Linked DNA regions of Magnetococcus sp. PR-3. The protein of the gene in region 1 interacts with the protein of each later gene in a pairwise test. Links are inferred from orthologs where the notes say so. Each region holds a gene or a part of one and is shown on either strand. Other genes may lie near its edges. The genes, in order: rpsB and V5T57_RS03850.

Evidence for each region.
Region 2: the proteins of rpsB (region 1) and V5T57_RS03850 interact in binary tests that used the Escherichia coli proteins (3 or more experiments, as listed by UniProt). The link is inferred for Magnetococcus sp. PR-3 from one-to-one orthologs.

What each region holds. Positions count from the first base shown.
Region 1 is NZ_JBAHUQ010000034.1:34,984-42,024, reverse strand. The notes cover bases 2,021-4,785. They hold rpsB (30S ribosomal protein S2), read left to right. Parts: upstream 2,021-2,886; coding sequence 2,887-3,684; downstream 3,685-4,785. Other genes in these bases: tsf (translation elongation factor Ts), read left to right, coding at 3,769-4,680; V5T57_RS16885 (L-threonylcarbamoyladenylate synthase), read left to right, coding at 2,021-2,623. In the rest of the region: ilvD (dihydroxy-acid dehydratase), read right to left, coding at 1-1,850; more of V5T57_RS16885, read left to right, coding at 2,003-2,020; pyrH (UMP kinase), read left to right, coding at 4,853-5,572; frr (ribosome recycling factor), read left to right, coding at 5,575-6,132; uppS (undecaprenyl pyrophosphate synthase), read left to right, coding at 6,269-7,000. UniProt on the Escherichia coli protein: Required for ribosomal protein bS1 (rpsA) to bind to the 30S subunit.
Region 2 is NZ_JBAHUQ010000003.1:200,479-207,635, forward strand. The notes cover bases 1,745-4,625. They hold V5T57_RS03850 (RNA-binding S4 domain-containing protein), read left to right. Parts: upstream 1,745-2,927; coding sequence 2,928-3,323; downstream 3,324-4,625. Other genes in these bases: yhbY (ribosome assembly RNA-binding protein YhbY), read right to left, coding at 1,745-1,913; V5T57_RS03840 (hypothetical protein), read left to right, coding at 2,225-2,458; V5T57_RS03845 (hypothetical protein), read left to right, coding at 2,641-2,928; V5T57_RS03855 (CHASE2 domain-containing protein), read right to left, coding at 3,794-4,625. Outside these bases: V5T57_RS03825 (IS110 family RNA-guided transposase), read left to right, coding at 1-825; V5T57_RS03830 (hypothetical protein), read right to left, coding at 1,275-1,589; more of yhbY, read right to left, coding at 1,593-1,744; more of V5T57_RS03855, read right to left, coding at 4,626-5,866; V5T57_RS03860 (DUF7354 domain-containing protein), read right to left, coding at 6,057-7,001. UniProt on the Escherichia coli protein: Involved in the recycling of free 50S ribosomal subunits that still carry a nascent chain. Binds RNA more specifically than DNA. Binds with very high affinity to the free 50S ribosomal subunit. Does not bind it when it is part of the 70S ribosome.

The DNA.
Region 1 (7,041 bases):
TGTATTTGGTCCAGGTTTCTAACAGCTCCCTCAGAAGCAGATGTGGTGAGAGCTGCATAGGCCTGCAATGCTTTAGAGACAACCCGTTCCCGACCAACAGGACGGAAGGCATCCTCCCCTTTAGCCAGCATGGCCTCACGTCGTGTGGTTAAGGCTTCTTCAGAGAGCTTCACCTGCAAGACGCGGTTGGGAATATCGATCTCAATGAGGTCTCCCTCTTCCACCAGGCCGATGTTACCCCCTTCAGCTGCTTCTGGAGAGCAGTGGCCAATGGAGAGTCCTGACGTTCCGCCAGAAAAACGCCCATCGGTAATTAAAGCGCAGGCTTTACCCAGTCCTTTGGATTTCAGGAAGGTGGTTGGGTAGAGCATTTCCTGCATGCCCGGTCCACCTTTGGGTCCTTCATAACGGATCAACACCACATCGCCTTCTTTAATCTTGTCAGCCAAGATGGCTTCACATGCCTCATCTTGACTGTGGAAAATCCGTGCTGGCCCTGTGAAAGCCCAAATGGATTCATCCACACCCGCTGTTTTGACGATGCAGCCATCTTCTGCAATGTTTCCAAATAAAATGGCTAGGCCACCATCTTTGGAATAGGCATTTTCACCATTACGAATACAACCTTCTGTACGATCATCATCCAGACTCTCCCAACGGGCTGACTGGCTGTAAGGCTCAATGGTGGGAATACCGCCTGGTGCGGCATAACAACGCTCTAAAGCAGCCTCACTTACCTTTTCAGAGACGATATCCTCTTTCTTTAGGGCTTCTGCCATGGTCGGGGCGTGCACTGTGGGGCAGCTGTCATCCATTAAACCAATGCGGTTCAGTTCACCGAGAATGGAGAAAATACCACCTGCACGGTGGACATCCTCAACATGGTATTTGTCGGTGGATGGCGCCACTTTGCATAAGCAAGGGACTTTACGGGAAAGGCGATCAATATCGGCCATGGTAAAGTTAACACCCGCTTCACGTGCGGCGGCCAACAAGTGTAGTACGGTATTGGTAGATCCACCCATGGAGATATCCAACGCCATGGCATTTTCAAAAGCTGCCATGGTTGCAATATTACGGGGAAGTGCAGACTCATCACCCTCTACATAGTAACGACGGGTCAATTCCACAATATATTTTGCGCCATCTTTAAAGAGCTGTTTACGGGCTGTATGGGTTGCCAGGGTTGTACCGTTACCAGGCAGAGCCAGACCCAGAGCCTCTGTTAAACAGTTCATGGAGTTGGCAGTAAACATACCAGAACATGAGCCGCAGGTTGGGCAAGAGGAACGCTCATAGCGCTCCAGGTCAGCGTTAGACACGCTATCATCACCCGCTGCAATCATAGAGTCGATCAAGTCAACTTTGCGAGCTGTACCATCCGTCAACTTAACCTTGCCTGCTTCCATGGGGCCGCCAGAGACAAAGACCACAGGGATATTCAACCGCAGAGCGGCCATCAACATGCCGGGGGTGATTTTGTCACAGTTAGAGATACAGATCAGGGCATCGGCCGTATGGGCATTGCACATGTACTCGACACTGTCTGCTATGATATCCCGAGAGGGCAGGGAGTAGAGCATTCCGCCATGGCCCATAGCGATACCATCATCTACAGCGATGGTATTAAACTCCTTGGCGATCGCACCACTGGCCTCAATCTCTTCAGCCACCATCTTACCCACATCCCGCAGGTGTACGTGTCCTGGTACAAATTGGGTAAAGGAGTTTGCTACAGCGATGATGGGTTTACCGAAATCCTCTTCCTTGACGCCGGTGGCCCGCCACAGGGCGCGGGCACCCGCCATATTGCGACCATGGGTAGAGGTTCGGGAGCGGTATTGAGGCATTGCGTTGTCCTTCTTCGTCATTTACGTGTATGATGCCGGTCCTTTGGGGCTTTGTGTTGCCCAATCGTACCAGCTGCAGAAGGAAAATACCCTTCTGAAATGGGTGCTGCAACACTCTTTAGTTTCGGCAGCAACAGTGAGTTATGTGTATCATGAGCCAATATTTTAAGATCCATCCTGAAAATCCACAAGCACGCTTAGTTAAACAGGCTGCGCAAATCCTGCAGCAGGGTGGGGTTATTGTCTACCCGACAGATACGACCTATGGCTTGGGTTGCCTGATGAGCAACCGTAAAGGGGTAGAGCGGATTGTTCGTATTAAGCAACTGTCAGATACCCACCAACTGACCCTATTATGTGCGGATCTTTCGGATATCTCAAATTATGCCCGGGTTGATAATGGCTGTTATCGGCTCTTAAAGCGTTTTTTACCCGGTCCTTATACCTTTGTGTTGGAAGCGTCCCGGGAAGTCCCCAAAAAAATCTTGCCCCGTCGTAAAACCATTGGCTTGCGAGTACCTGATCATAATATTTGCCATGCTCTGCTTGAAGAGGTCGGCGAACCTTTGCTCTCCACTTCGGTTCGGCTTCCAGGTTACGAAGATATCTATACAGACCCTTCATTAATTCGTGATGCTTTAGAACATCAGGTAGAATTGGTTATTGATGGCGGTATTCTCCCCGAGCATCCTTCCACAATTATTGATATGACCAGCGGACAGCCTGAGCTGATTCGTGAAGGGGCTGGTGAGGCCGCAAAAATCTTTAAATAACCAATTTTTACAGGTGTTTGAAGTTTATTCTATTTTTGTAGTCATTCAATAAATGCACATCATTTCTTTTAGAGCCTCTGTTTGTTACCAATTTTCCCCTTCCATGGATCGATTAATTCCTTGAATTACGATGCGCTTAATGGTAGAAAGCGTGCACTTTTAAATCTGCACGCAGCATGGACCGCGCCCCCGGTGCCCTCATAAGGGTTGGGCGCTAATAATGGCCATGTTGCGGAAGAACAACCGAGACATGGAGAGACATCATGGCTAAGTATTCTGTTCGCGAACTGTTGGAAGCGGGTTTCCATTTTGGTCACCAGACCAAGCGCTGGAACCCCAAAATGAAGCGTCACATCTTTGGTGCCCGTAACGGCGTCCATATCATCAATCTTCAAAAATCTGTTTTGAAGCTGCGTGATGCATGCAACTTTGTTCGTGATACCGTTCAAGGCGGTGGTACCGTTCTGTTCGTTGGCACCAAGCGCCAAGCTGTTGAGCTGGTTTCTGCTGAAGCCAAGCGCACCGGTATGTTCTACGTTAATCACCGCTGGTTAGGTGGTACCCTCACCAACTGGCGTACCATCCAAGGTTCCATCCGTCGTTTGAAAGATATCGACAAAATGCGTATCGATGGCACCTTCGAAGCCCTGACCAAGCGTGAGACCCAACAGCTTGATCGTGAAGGTTTGAAAATTGAGCGCGCCCTTGGTGGTATTAAGGATATGGAGCGCCAGCCTGACCTGATCATTGTTGTGGATACCCGTAAGGAGTCCATTGCTGTTAAAGAAGCCAACAAGCTGGGTATTCCTGTGGTGGCTCTGGTGGACAGCAACTGTGACCCTGATCCCATCGACTACCCCGTTCCCGGTAACGATGATGCCATCCGCGCATTGACCTTGTTCATCTCCAAAATGGGTAATGCTGTTCTGGAAGGTCTGCAGTTGGCTGGCCGTGAAATCCCCAACAGTGGTATTTCTGCTGAAGATGAGGGTTCCATGGAAGCTCAAATGCTTGAGGAAGCTGGTGAAGGTGAAGCTGCTGCGGAACAGGCTGAAGCCTAATCAAAGTGTACCAAGGGCAGATGGCCGGGTGGCCATCTGCTTTTTAGATAGATCGTAAAGTTTTTGGCAGAATGGGGAAGTACCATGGCGGTTACCGCGAGTATGGTGAAAGAGCTTCGGGAAAAGACCGGAGTGGGCATGATGGATTGTAAAAAAGCCCTTAAAGAGACCGATGGCAACATGGATGCAGCTGTTGATTGGCTGCGTAAAAAGGGTATGGCTTCTGCCCAGAAGAAATCTGCCCGTGTTGCAGCTGAGGGTAAAGTCAACACCCTCTCAACCGGCACTGTTGGTGTCATGGTTGAAGTGAACTCCGAAACGGACTTCACTGCCAAGAACGATGGTTTCATCAACTTTGCAGATACGGTCACCAAACTGGCTGCGGACTCTGGTGCTACAGATATTGATACCCTTAATGGTGTTGATTACCCTGAGACCGGCCGCAATGTTGGCGATGAACTGACCAATTTGATCGCCACCATCGGTGAGAACATGAACCTGCGCCGCATGGAGCGCATGGAAGTCTCTTCCGGTTTGGTCAGCAGCTATGTACATGCTGGTGGTAAAATCGGGGTCTTGGTTGGTCTGGAGTCTGAAGCTTCCAGTGACGCCCTGCAAGAGCTTGGTAAAAAGCTGGCCATGCATGTAGCTGCGGCTTCCCCTCAGTTCTTGGACCGTGACAATGTTGATAGCGCTGCTATGGAACGTGAAAAATCAGTTCTGGTTGAGCAGGCCAAAGCTTCTGGTAAGCCTGACAATATCATCGAAAAGATGGTGTTGGGTCGGATGAATAAGTACTATGGCGAAGTGTGCATGCTTGAGCAGCCCTTTGTTATGGACCCTGACATGAAGGTTTCCAAAATTGTTGACGCTGCCGCCAAAGAGCTCGGTAATGCTGTGAAGGTTACCGGCTTCTCCCGCTTCCAGTTGGGCGAAGGTATCGAGAAGAAAGAAGAAGATTTTGCCGCTGAGGTTGCTAAGCAGATCCAGGGCTAATCAAATGATGAAGACCCATACAGACAGGGGTCCGATAATTGTTAACGATCGGTTGGATCGAGAGCGTGTTATCGACTATACTCTGTGTGGTTGAAGTCGTTACTAGGGCACCCTTATAGGGTGCCCTAGACGTATAGACGGGGCACGAATTGAGTCAGGGGTGGTAGCAACCATGGACGCAAACAGGCGTAAACGGGTACTCTTAAAACTCTCTGGTGAGGCCCTGATGGGAGAACAGGCGTATGGTATTGCGCCAGAGTTTCTCTCCTACCTGGTCGAAGAGGTTCAATCAGCTCAAAAGCTAGATATTGAACTGGCACTAGTCATTGGTGGTGGCAACATTTTTAGGGGTGTTTCAGGGTCAGCTCACGGTATGGGCCGCACCCGTGCAGACCAGATGGGTATGCTGGCAACTGTCATTAATGGCTTGGCATTACAATCTGCCCTCATGCAGTCCGGGACCGACGCTGTGGTACAAACCGCACTGGAGATGCCAAGGGTTGCCGAACCTTTTGATCATGACACTGCTAAAAATCACATGAAGAACGGTCGTGTCGTTATTTTTGTGGCTGGTACAGGTAATCCCTATTTTACCACAGATACGGCTGCGGCTTTAAGAGCTGCTGAGATTGAAGCCGATCTGTTGCTTAAAGCGACCAAAGTGGATGGGGTTTATGACAGTGACCCGGTTAATAATCCCCAGGCTAAACGCTATGAGAGCCTGAGTTATCATGAGATTCTAACCCAAAACCTCAAAGTTATGGATATGACAGCCATCACCTTGTGTCGGGAGAATAAAATTCCCATTGGTGTCTTTTCTATCTTTGAGCGCGGTGCTCTGACGTCCGTGCTGCGTGGTGAACCCAAAGCGACCATCATTGAGGAGCGTTAATAATGGATAATCCCCTGATTAAAGATCTTGAAGGGCGCATGAAAAAAAGCCTCGCTGCGCTTAAAGAAGAGTTGACGAGCTTACGTACCGGACGGGCATCAACCAGCCTTCTGGATAATGTGATGGTCGATGCGTACGGATCAATGATGCCTCTTAATCAAGTTGCATCCATGACTGTTCCTGAAGCGCGCATGATCAATGTCCAGCCTTGGGATAAAGGTCAGTTGGGTGCCATTGAAAAAGCAATCCGTGACTCCGATCTTGGTTTAAACCCAACCAACGATGGACAGCTGATCCGCGTCCCGCTCCCTGAGTTAACCGAGGAGCGCCGTAAGGAGCTGGTTAAACTGCTGCATAAATACAGCGAAGCAGCCAAGATTGCTGTCCGTAATATTCGTCGTGATGGTATTGAAGGATTGCGTAAGGCTGAAAAAGCCAAAGAGATCTCCCAAGATGAAATGCACACGCAAGAGAAGCATGTGCAGGAGTCTACGGATAAGTATGTTAAGCAAATTGATGAAGTGGTTGATGCCAAAGAAGCGGATATCATGCAAGTTTGATGTGGCGTTTGGGCTTTCGTTTTTTCTCGAAAGCCCAATTCCCCCATCCCTTATCTGTGAATAGGATAAGGGCCATAATCATTGATATGTCGTGGTTTTATCGGCCATGACATGCGCAATCTTTTGAGGGATACTCTTGTCCAAATCTGCACCAATCGTCTTGCCGGATAACCTGCCCCGACATGTGGCCATCGTTATGGATGGTAACCGTCGTTGGGCACGTAAGCGCTATCTTCCTCGTTTGGAAGGGCACCGTCAGGGCGTTAAATCAGTTAGGCGCAGTATTGAGGCCAGTTTGGACTTTGGTATAGAAACACTAACCCTCTACACCTTTTCTGCTGAAAACTGGAAACGACCCAAGGATGAAGTCTCCGCATTAATGAATCTATTGGCGCTACACCTTAAGCGCGAGATGGATGATTTGCATGAGCGTGGTGTCCGTTTTCGTGCATTGGGGCGGCTTGATGAGCTGCCAAAAAATATTCGTGAATATGTGCAGCAATTGGAACAGAAAACCGCGGGCAATACCCGACTTAATTTCAATATTGCTTTGAACTACGGGGGACGCCAAGAGATTGTCGATGCCACAAAGGCCATTACACAGCAGGTTTTGGATGGTCAGTTGAACTTGGATGATGTTGGACCTGAACATATTGCGGAGCATCTGACAACATTTGATCAGCCAGACCCTGATCTTATGATCCGTACCGGTGGTGACTGCCGTATTAGTAATTTCCTTCTGTGGCAAATGGCTTATACAGAGTTAATTTTTCTACCGATTTTTTGGCCAGAGTTTGATCGAGACCATTTTCTTAAGGCTCTGCATACGTATGCTGATCGAGAGCGCCGATTTGGTGCCGCCAGTTAATGACCCCCTCATCTTTTCATCACTTTGTTCCTAAGTGTGCT
Region 2 (7,157 bases), on another replicon or contig:
CGTGTGGCACTACTCAGGCCAGATGGGGAGCTGACCGACCTGACCATGCCCCCGGAACCAACCACTCTGATCCAAATGCTGCAATCCCTGCCGGTGATGGTGGGCATGTTTGCCCAGGAGGCTGAACCAACCGGTTACGGTTTGGCCCGTGCACTTCAATCGGCAGGACTGCCCATCACCGTAGCTGCCCCAAGCCGTATTCCTCGACCTGTCGCTCCAACCCATAAAACCGACCGGCTTGATTGCCGTAAGCTGGCTGAATTCGCCGCTTCCGGTCTGCTACGTCCCATCGCCATCCCTTCCGAGCATGAAGAGGCATTCCGCACCTTGGTGCGACACCGTCATCAGCTGACCGATGGCCTGCGCCGCTGTAAACAGCGAATGCGTGGCCTGCTTTTAAGCAACAGCGCCATTGAACCTGAACATCTCGATCATTGGAGCAAAGCAGCCATTGAGCAGTTGCATCAACTTGAGCTTGCGGCTGCTACCCGCCAAACACTCAACAGCCACCTGCGGGAATGGGCCTTTCTCACTGAAGAACAGCAATCGATCGATAAACAGATCAAAGCCCAGGCTATAACTTGCGGTCAACAAAACCGCATCGAACGCTTGAAAACCGCTGATGGTGTCGGACATGTGGTCGCTGCCACATGTGCTGCCGAACTCTTCCACCCCGAACGATTTAGCCGTTCAGAACAGGTCACCGCCTATCAGGGGCTGGCTCCCATGGTTCGGGAGAGTGGCGGCAAGCATGACCGGGGACATCTACGCCCTGTTGGACAACAGCGTCTGCGTAGCCTATTAATCGAAGCCGCTTGGATCTGACGGGCCAAAGATGAACAAGCCAAAGCGTTTTATGATCGACTGGTCAGCCGTAGCTCCATAACGCAAAAGGCCATTGCAGCATTGGCTCGGAAACTTGCTATCAAGTTGTGGCGACTGAGTTTAGATCCTGCCACAGCCTGAACTTAAATTGGGTTGCGAGGGCTTTTTGGTCACCCCGGTGACGTCACAAAATGGCAACCCATTTCAAACAGGGTAGCGAATGGTACTTGGTGCGTTGCGCACGAAAAAGAAAAGGTTACTTCAACACCACATTCCCAACCGGGCTATTTTCCACAATCCCACAGCCCCATCAAAGGAATGTGTTGGGTTCCTGCGGGCTATGGAAGCGTGGAAAACAGCCCTGTGAGGATTCTGCGTGACAGAGATACCCATAAGAAAAAAGCCCTATGGAAAAATCCATAGAGCTTTTTTATTTGATCACAACAGGGTTACCCCCACCAGGTGACATCCGGGTCAATTCTGGGAGTAAAGGTTAGAGGTTGCTTACCAGCCTCTTCCATTTTATCCCCACCCTCATCCTCCTGGCGCTTGAGTAGTGCCTGACGCAACAGATAGTCAGCCATGTGCTGCACCCACTCATGCTGCTTCTCTTTAAGGGGCTTACCCGACAGTTGTTGCATCTGACGGGTAACCAGATCCACCCGAATTTTCTGTCCCTTATTCAGGGTCATGGTCAAAGCAATGGGAATACGCTCATCCCACTCAATTTCCGACTCGGTAATCCCGCGAAAACGCTCCTGCATGAATCAGTTGTCCTTCTTTTTCTTCTTTTTGGGCAGCTGAATACGACGATGCTCCGGCTCAGGATGCATGCGGTAAAGAATGGCCAAATGGCCAATCATACCCACAAACTCACTCTTGCTATCCTTGGCCAGATCTTTCGCCAGATCCTTCCGCTGCTCTTTAAAATCCAGAAAGCGCACCTTAATCAGTTCATGGATGAGTAGCGCCTCTTCAATGGCTGCTTGAACCGATTCAGTCACCCCCTCTTTTCCCACAAACACAACAGGTTTAAGGGAATGGGCAAGACCTTTAAGATGTTTGCGCTGAAAACCCGCAAGTGACACGTTCGTAAACTCCAATAAGCCAACCTGCCGCTCTTGGAGGGGATCTCATGGGTGCTTGTTCCCAAAAAAACCCTCAAAAGAGAGACATGGGCAATGTGATGTACCAGAACACCACGCTGCTCAACAGCATTATACTGTTGAAAATGAATATGTTAACCCACATAGAGGGCCAACGTTTTTAAACTAAAAAAGAGCGCGTACTCTCGCTCAATCTTTCATTTTAACCTATTTATGGTCATCTCACCACCATCACCCATGGAACCTGGACCTTGAGCCGATTATCATAGAGCGTACATGGAGGAGTATATGTGATGAATGAAGCCAAACCAGCCCGTCAACCAAAGATGTTACGTAAAAAAGCAGGGCGTAGCTATGGCCCCTGTGTCGCCTGTAAAGACGATAAGCTACCTTTTGCCTGGAATTGTAGTTGTGGTTTTATGATGTGCCAAACCTGTATGCAGGATAATCTCTGGGGTATGACCTGTAACAACCTTACCTGGACCTGCCCAGATTGTGGAAAAGAGAACAATTTTGGTAACCGCTAACGGTTATGGATGGATATCAACCAGCCATAACCTGTATGACGATGTGTCAACCATGCCAGCACATCCCTTTTTCCAAAGTGGAAACAGCAGGAAAGCCGGTATCCTTTACCTACCCAGGTTTGGGCCTACCTGCCTGTTGGGTTGATCTGTTTTGACATCGCATTTAATGAATGGAAATGATTATGCCTGATCTATCAGACCCCAGTGTCGTCGCGTGGATTATCATTGCTGTTAGTGCTGTTGCCGTGGTCGTTGGCGCCTTAAAGATCATCAGTAACGGTATTACCATGCTTTTATGGCTCATGCTGGCTGTTGGGGGGGTATTGGGGTTGGATTATGGGCTAAAAGCTGGAGATGGTGAGGTCACCAAAGGCCTACCAGAATCGGTTCAAACGGTCTTGGGCGAGGGTAGTACGCTGTCCAAACAGGCACTACAGGCCATCTGCCGTGAAGTGGAAAGCAAACCCTAATGAAAAACCATTTCACAGAAGAAAAACTGCGGGTCGATAAATGGTTGTGGGCTGCCCGTTTTTTTAAAACCCGTGCCATCGCCACCGATGCCGTTAATGGTGGCCATGTACACCTGAACGGACAACGGGTCAAACCCAGCCGTGTGGTCAAGGTGGGGGATGAACTAGAGATCACCAAAGGTCCCTACCGGTTTATGGTGACTGTTGAGGGACTTAATGATAAACGAGGCCCGGCCCCTGAGGCCCAAAAGCTCTACACCGAAAAGCCAGAGAGCCAAGAGGCCCGCCAGGAGATCTCCGCCCAAAAACGTGCCGAACGAAACAGCCGACCAGACTATGGCTCCACACGCCCCACCAAACGGGACCGACGTGCTCTGGATCGCTTAAAGTTCTAACCTCCCCAGTCAATACCCTTCTTTTGAGGGGGTATCATCCTTATACCCAAGCCTATTCTTATATTCTTACCAGACTAAGCTTTAGGGCAAACCTTGATAAACCACACTTAGGCATCCCCCCAAGATCCCCCCTTTTTAGTCACCTGCCCCCATGGATCGTACCATATGCCTAGGGTGCCTCTACCTGTAGACCAACCATCCACAACGGTGGAAAACGGATCCCTCCCATCAACCAAGAGGTCTCTCCCGCACGTCTCTCTTCTTAGCTTTCAAGATACGACCCCCTTTTACCCCTTGCTCACACACATGGATCTCACATTACGGTCGCCCACCAAAAAAAGGACGAACCTAGGGTGCTATGGGGAGAAATGGGTCGATGGAAGATCAACAACAGCTATGTTTCTTCTTAAAAAAAACATCTCCCTACAAAAAAGGGCGGCTCCAAAGAGCCGCCCTTTTGCATACTGCCTTTACCCTTTTGAGGTAAAGTTAAAGACACCATCCCAGTCATCCGGTGGTGGATTCTCCAAGTAGAGCTGACAACGGTCTACATAGGTACGGCTGGGACCATCATCTTCCACAATCTTCAGCGCCTTCTCAAACGCCTCAATCGCCATTTTAAAGTCCCGCCCCTTGTAGATATCCAAGGCTTTATAATAGGCCTCCAGCAGGTCTGCTTGGCGGTCTCTAAGCTGACCCTTGCGCTGTAACACCTCATAAATGGTAATGGGCTCTTTTTTACCCACCACTCGAACCGTATCCAACTCACGGCACTCCACGGTATCTTTCACATGTTCGTGGGTAAACTCAGAGATCATGGTATAGGTATTGTAGAACTTATTGGCACCTTCCAGACGTGCCGCTAAGTTTACGGCATCCCCCATAATGGTGTAGTCCATACGCTGCTTAGAGCCCATGTTCCCTACAACCATAGGACCCGTGTTCACACCCATCCGCACGTTAAGCAGGGGACGCCCCTCCTCCGTGAGCTGTTTGCGCATATCCACCATTAAGTTCTGCATATCAATGGAGGCATGGCAGGCCCGAATAGCATGATCAGGTTGATCCAGTGGCGCCCCCCAGAAGGCGATAATGGCATCCCCTTCAAACTTATCCACCGTGCCTTCCTGATCGGCGATGATATTACACATCTCTGTCAGGTATTCATTGAGCAGATGTACCAGCTCTTCCGGTGTCAGCTTCTCACTAATGGAGGAGAAGCCTGCGACATCTGAGAAGTAAGCGGTCATCTCACGCTGCTGACCACCCAACTGCAGCTTGCTGGGATCCTTAACCAAAATCTCTACCACCTTGGGTGACAGATAGTGGCCAAAGGTGTCCTTGATCATCGCCTTTTGATTACGCTCAGCCAGGTACTCCTTAAGGTTGATCACCAAATAGGAGACAAAGCCAGCCAAGAGCACATAGCTCATGGAGAAGACCACACCGTTACTAATATAGATCCACGTTGTAAAGCCAATGAACGTGGCAAACAGGGCTGCCACCAACACAGCCCGTAAAGCGGGATGCGCCAACCAGAAGTTTACATTAACCAAGATCAGCATAAACAGCAGTGCCGAGATCACCTCAGCCACCGTTGAGGCGGGGTGTAATGTTCCCTGGGCCATCAGTGTACTGATGGTATCGGCAATAATCTCGACCCCATAGACCATACCAACCGGTGTATCAAACCAGTCATGAGAGACCTCAGAGGTATCCCCCAACAGGACAATCTTATCTTTCACCAAGAAGGAATAATCTTCGTATTCATCCTCATCCAGCTCCAAAATCTCCATCGCGGAGATTCCTCTAACCTCACTAAGGAAGCGCGCACCCTGCTGGAGCTTGGGGAAATCGATGTAGAAGCTGTTGAACTGATCCAGCTGAATATTCAAATCACCAATGGTCAGTACGCGGGTCTTCTCATCAAAGCTTGGCTCAACCCCCTTGAACATGGCCAGAGCCTGTACGGCAAAAGGCCAACCATCCTCCTCCTTCATAATCTGAGGGAACAGATTTAAGCGAGAGAGCATGGTCACCAACGAACTGGAGGAGCTGATGTTGGTGTAGCCACTACGAGTGACCTCTTTGAGTACTGGGGTCGGATAGTTCAAACCGGTAAATTTGTTTTCCCGGTTAAACTGCCCTTGGGACACCACCAGGACATTTCCGACCTCTTTAAACACTTCAGCCGCAGGCTCGTCTTCCCCATACGAACTGGGAAAGTCCATCAATAAGTCGACTGCGACAACTTTCGCGCCGAGCTCTCGTAGGGTTGCGGTAATCTGGGCAATATCCGTACGACGCAGCGGAAAGCTTTTATACTCTTCAAAAAACTGTTCATCCGTATTAACGATGAAAATGTTGTCATTCAGCTTGGTCTGCTCAGGCGGACCATACTCCATACGAAGAATTTGTCGAAAAGAGAGGGTTTGGTCCTCAATAAATGAAAAAGGCTCCTTAACCTCCAATGGAATGACAATAAGGAACAGGACAATGGTGACCCAAATGTCCCACCGTTGGGAAAATGATTGTTTTTTCACCGTTCAAGCCTCTCGTTTGGGCTTTGGTTTATAAAATAGATGGTAGGTATCCCTACCATTTCCCAACCATAGCATAAGCTTGGGGGGTGGGTGCACCCAGTGCAGACAAAAAAACCCACTTGGCTTAGCTCCAAGTGGGTTTTTTTTCATTCACAACCGGGTGGCTACCGTTGGCAGCCGCTGGTTAAGCTTAGTCTTCCATCATCTGGTTGTAGATCAGGGCCTCTTTCATCTTCAGCTTCTTCAGCTTCAGATCGTGGTAGGCTTTGATCAGCAGAGGACGCATGTCATTGTCGTCTGGATAATCTGAAAAGTGCTTCTTGTAGTGCTCCATCGCAGCAACAGTCAGCCCTTTTTCATCCAGGAAGCTGGCCAGCACAAAGTCATCACCAGGGGCAGCAGCTTGGATGTCAGCAATGGTCTTCTTCAGCTTGGCATCTTCAGAGTCGCTCAGCCATACAACGGTGCTGGGCTTTTTGGGGCTGTAGAGTACATCAGCACCCTGCATGACACTGACTTGGTACTTATGCTTACCGGGTACCAGGGTCAGAGCATGGCTAACCATGGCCTCTTTGCTGTTGAAGGTACCAACAGACTTGCCATCTACCATCAGCTTGTAGCTAAACTCATCGCCCAAGTTCTCCCACACCAGTGTGGGGAAAGAAGCTGACAAGGTGAGCTTTTTAGCGGTGCGCAGCTTAACATCCTTCGGCGCGTTGGTCTTATGCACACCACGACGTACGGTGGTGTAACGCTGAGCCTTAGCAAAGCGGTTTTGCAAACCGGCCATTAAAGAAGCGCCAGCTTCACGAGGAGCTGCCAAGGTACCTGCCAGTGCCTTAGCACCCTCTTTAGAAACCTGTACCACAGTGTTGGCACCAACATCCTGGGCCTGACCTGTAGCTTGGTTTACCAGCATACCTTTGCCATCGGCACCGGTACGGATCTGGTAGTTCTCAAACAAGAACTTGGTGCGGCGTACTTTTTTCCACTTGGTACCGTTTTTACTGTACTCAACTTTACCTTTGGGCTGCATGAACATGGCAACGGGGGTCTTAGCCTCCACGGGCATACTCACCATCAGCATCGCAAAAGCGACCAATACGGCAAAAAAGGATAGGAATCTGGTTTTCATCGGTCAATGCTCCCTGATACGCGTAAGAATCTCTTTAAAGCTCCATCCTGGAGCGTGTGACTTAAGCCGGAAGTCCAGGGCAACCCCTGGAGCAGCTAAATAATCTACATAAAGAATAGAGGCATTTCTACATGCTTTTATTCCCTTAACTCTACT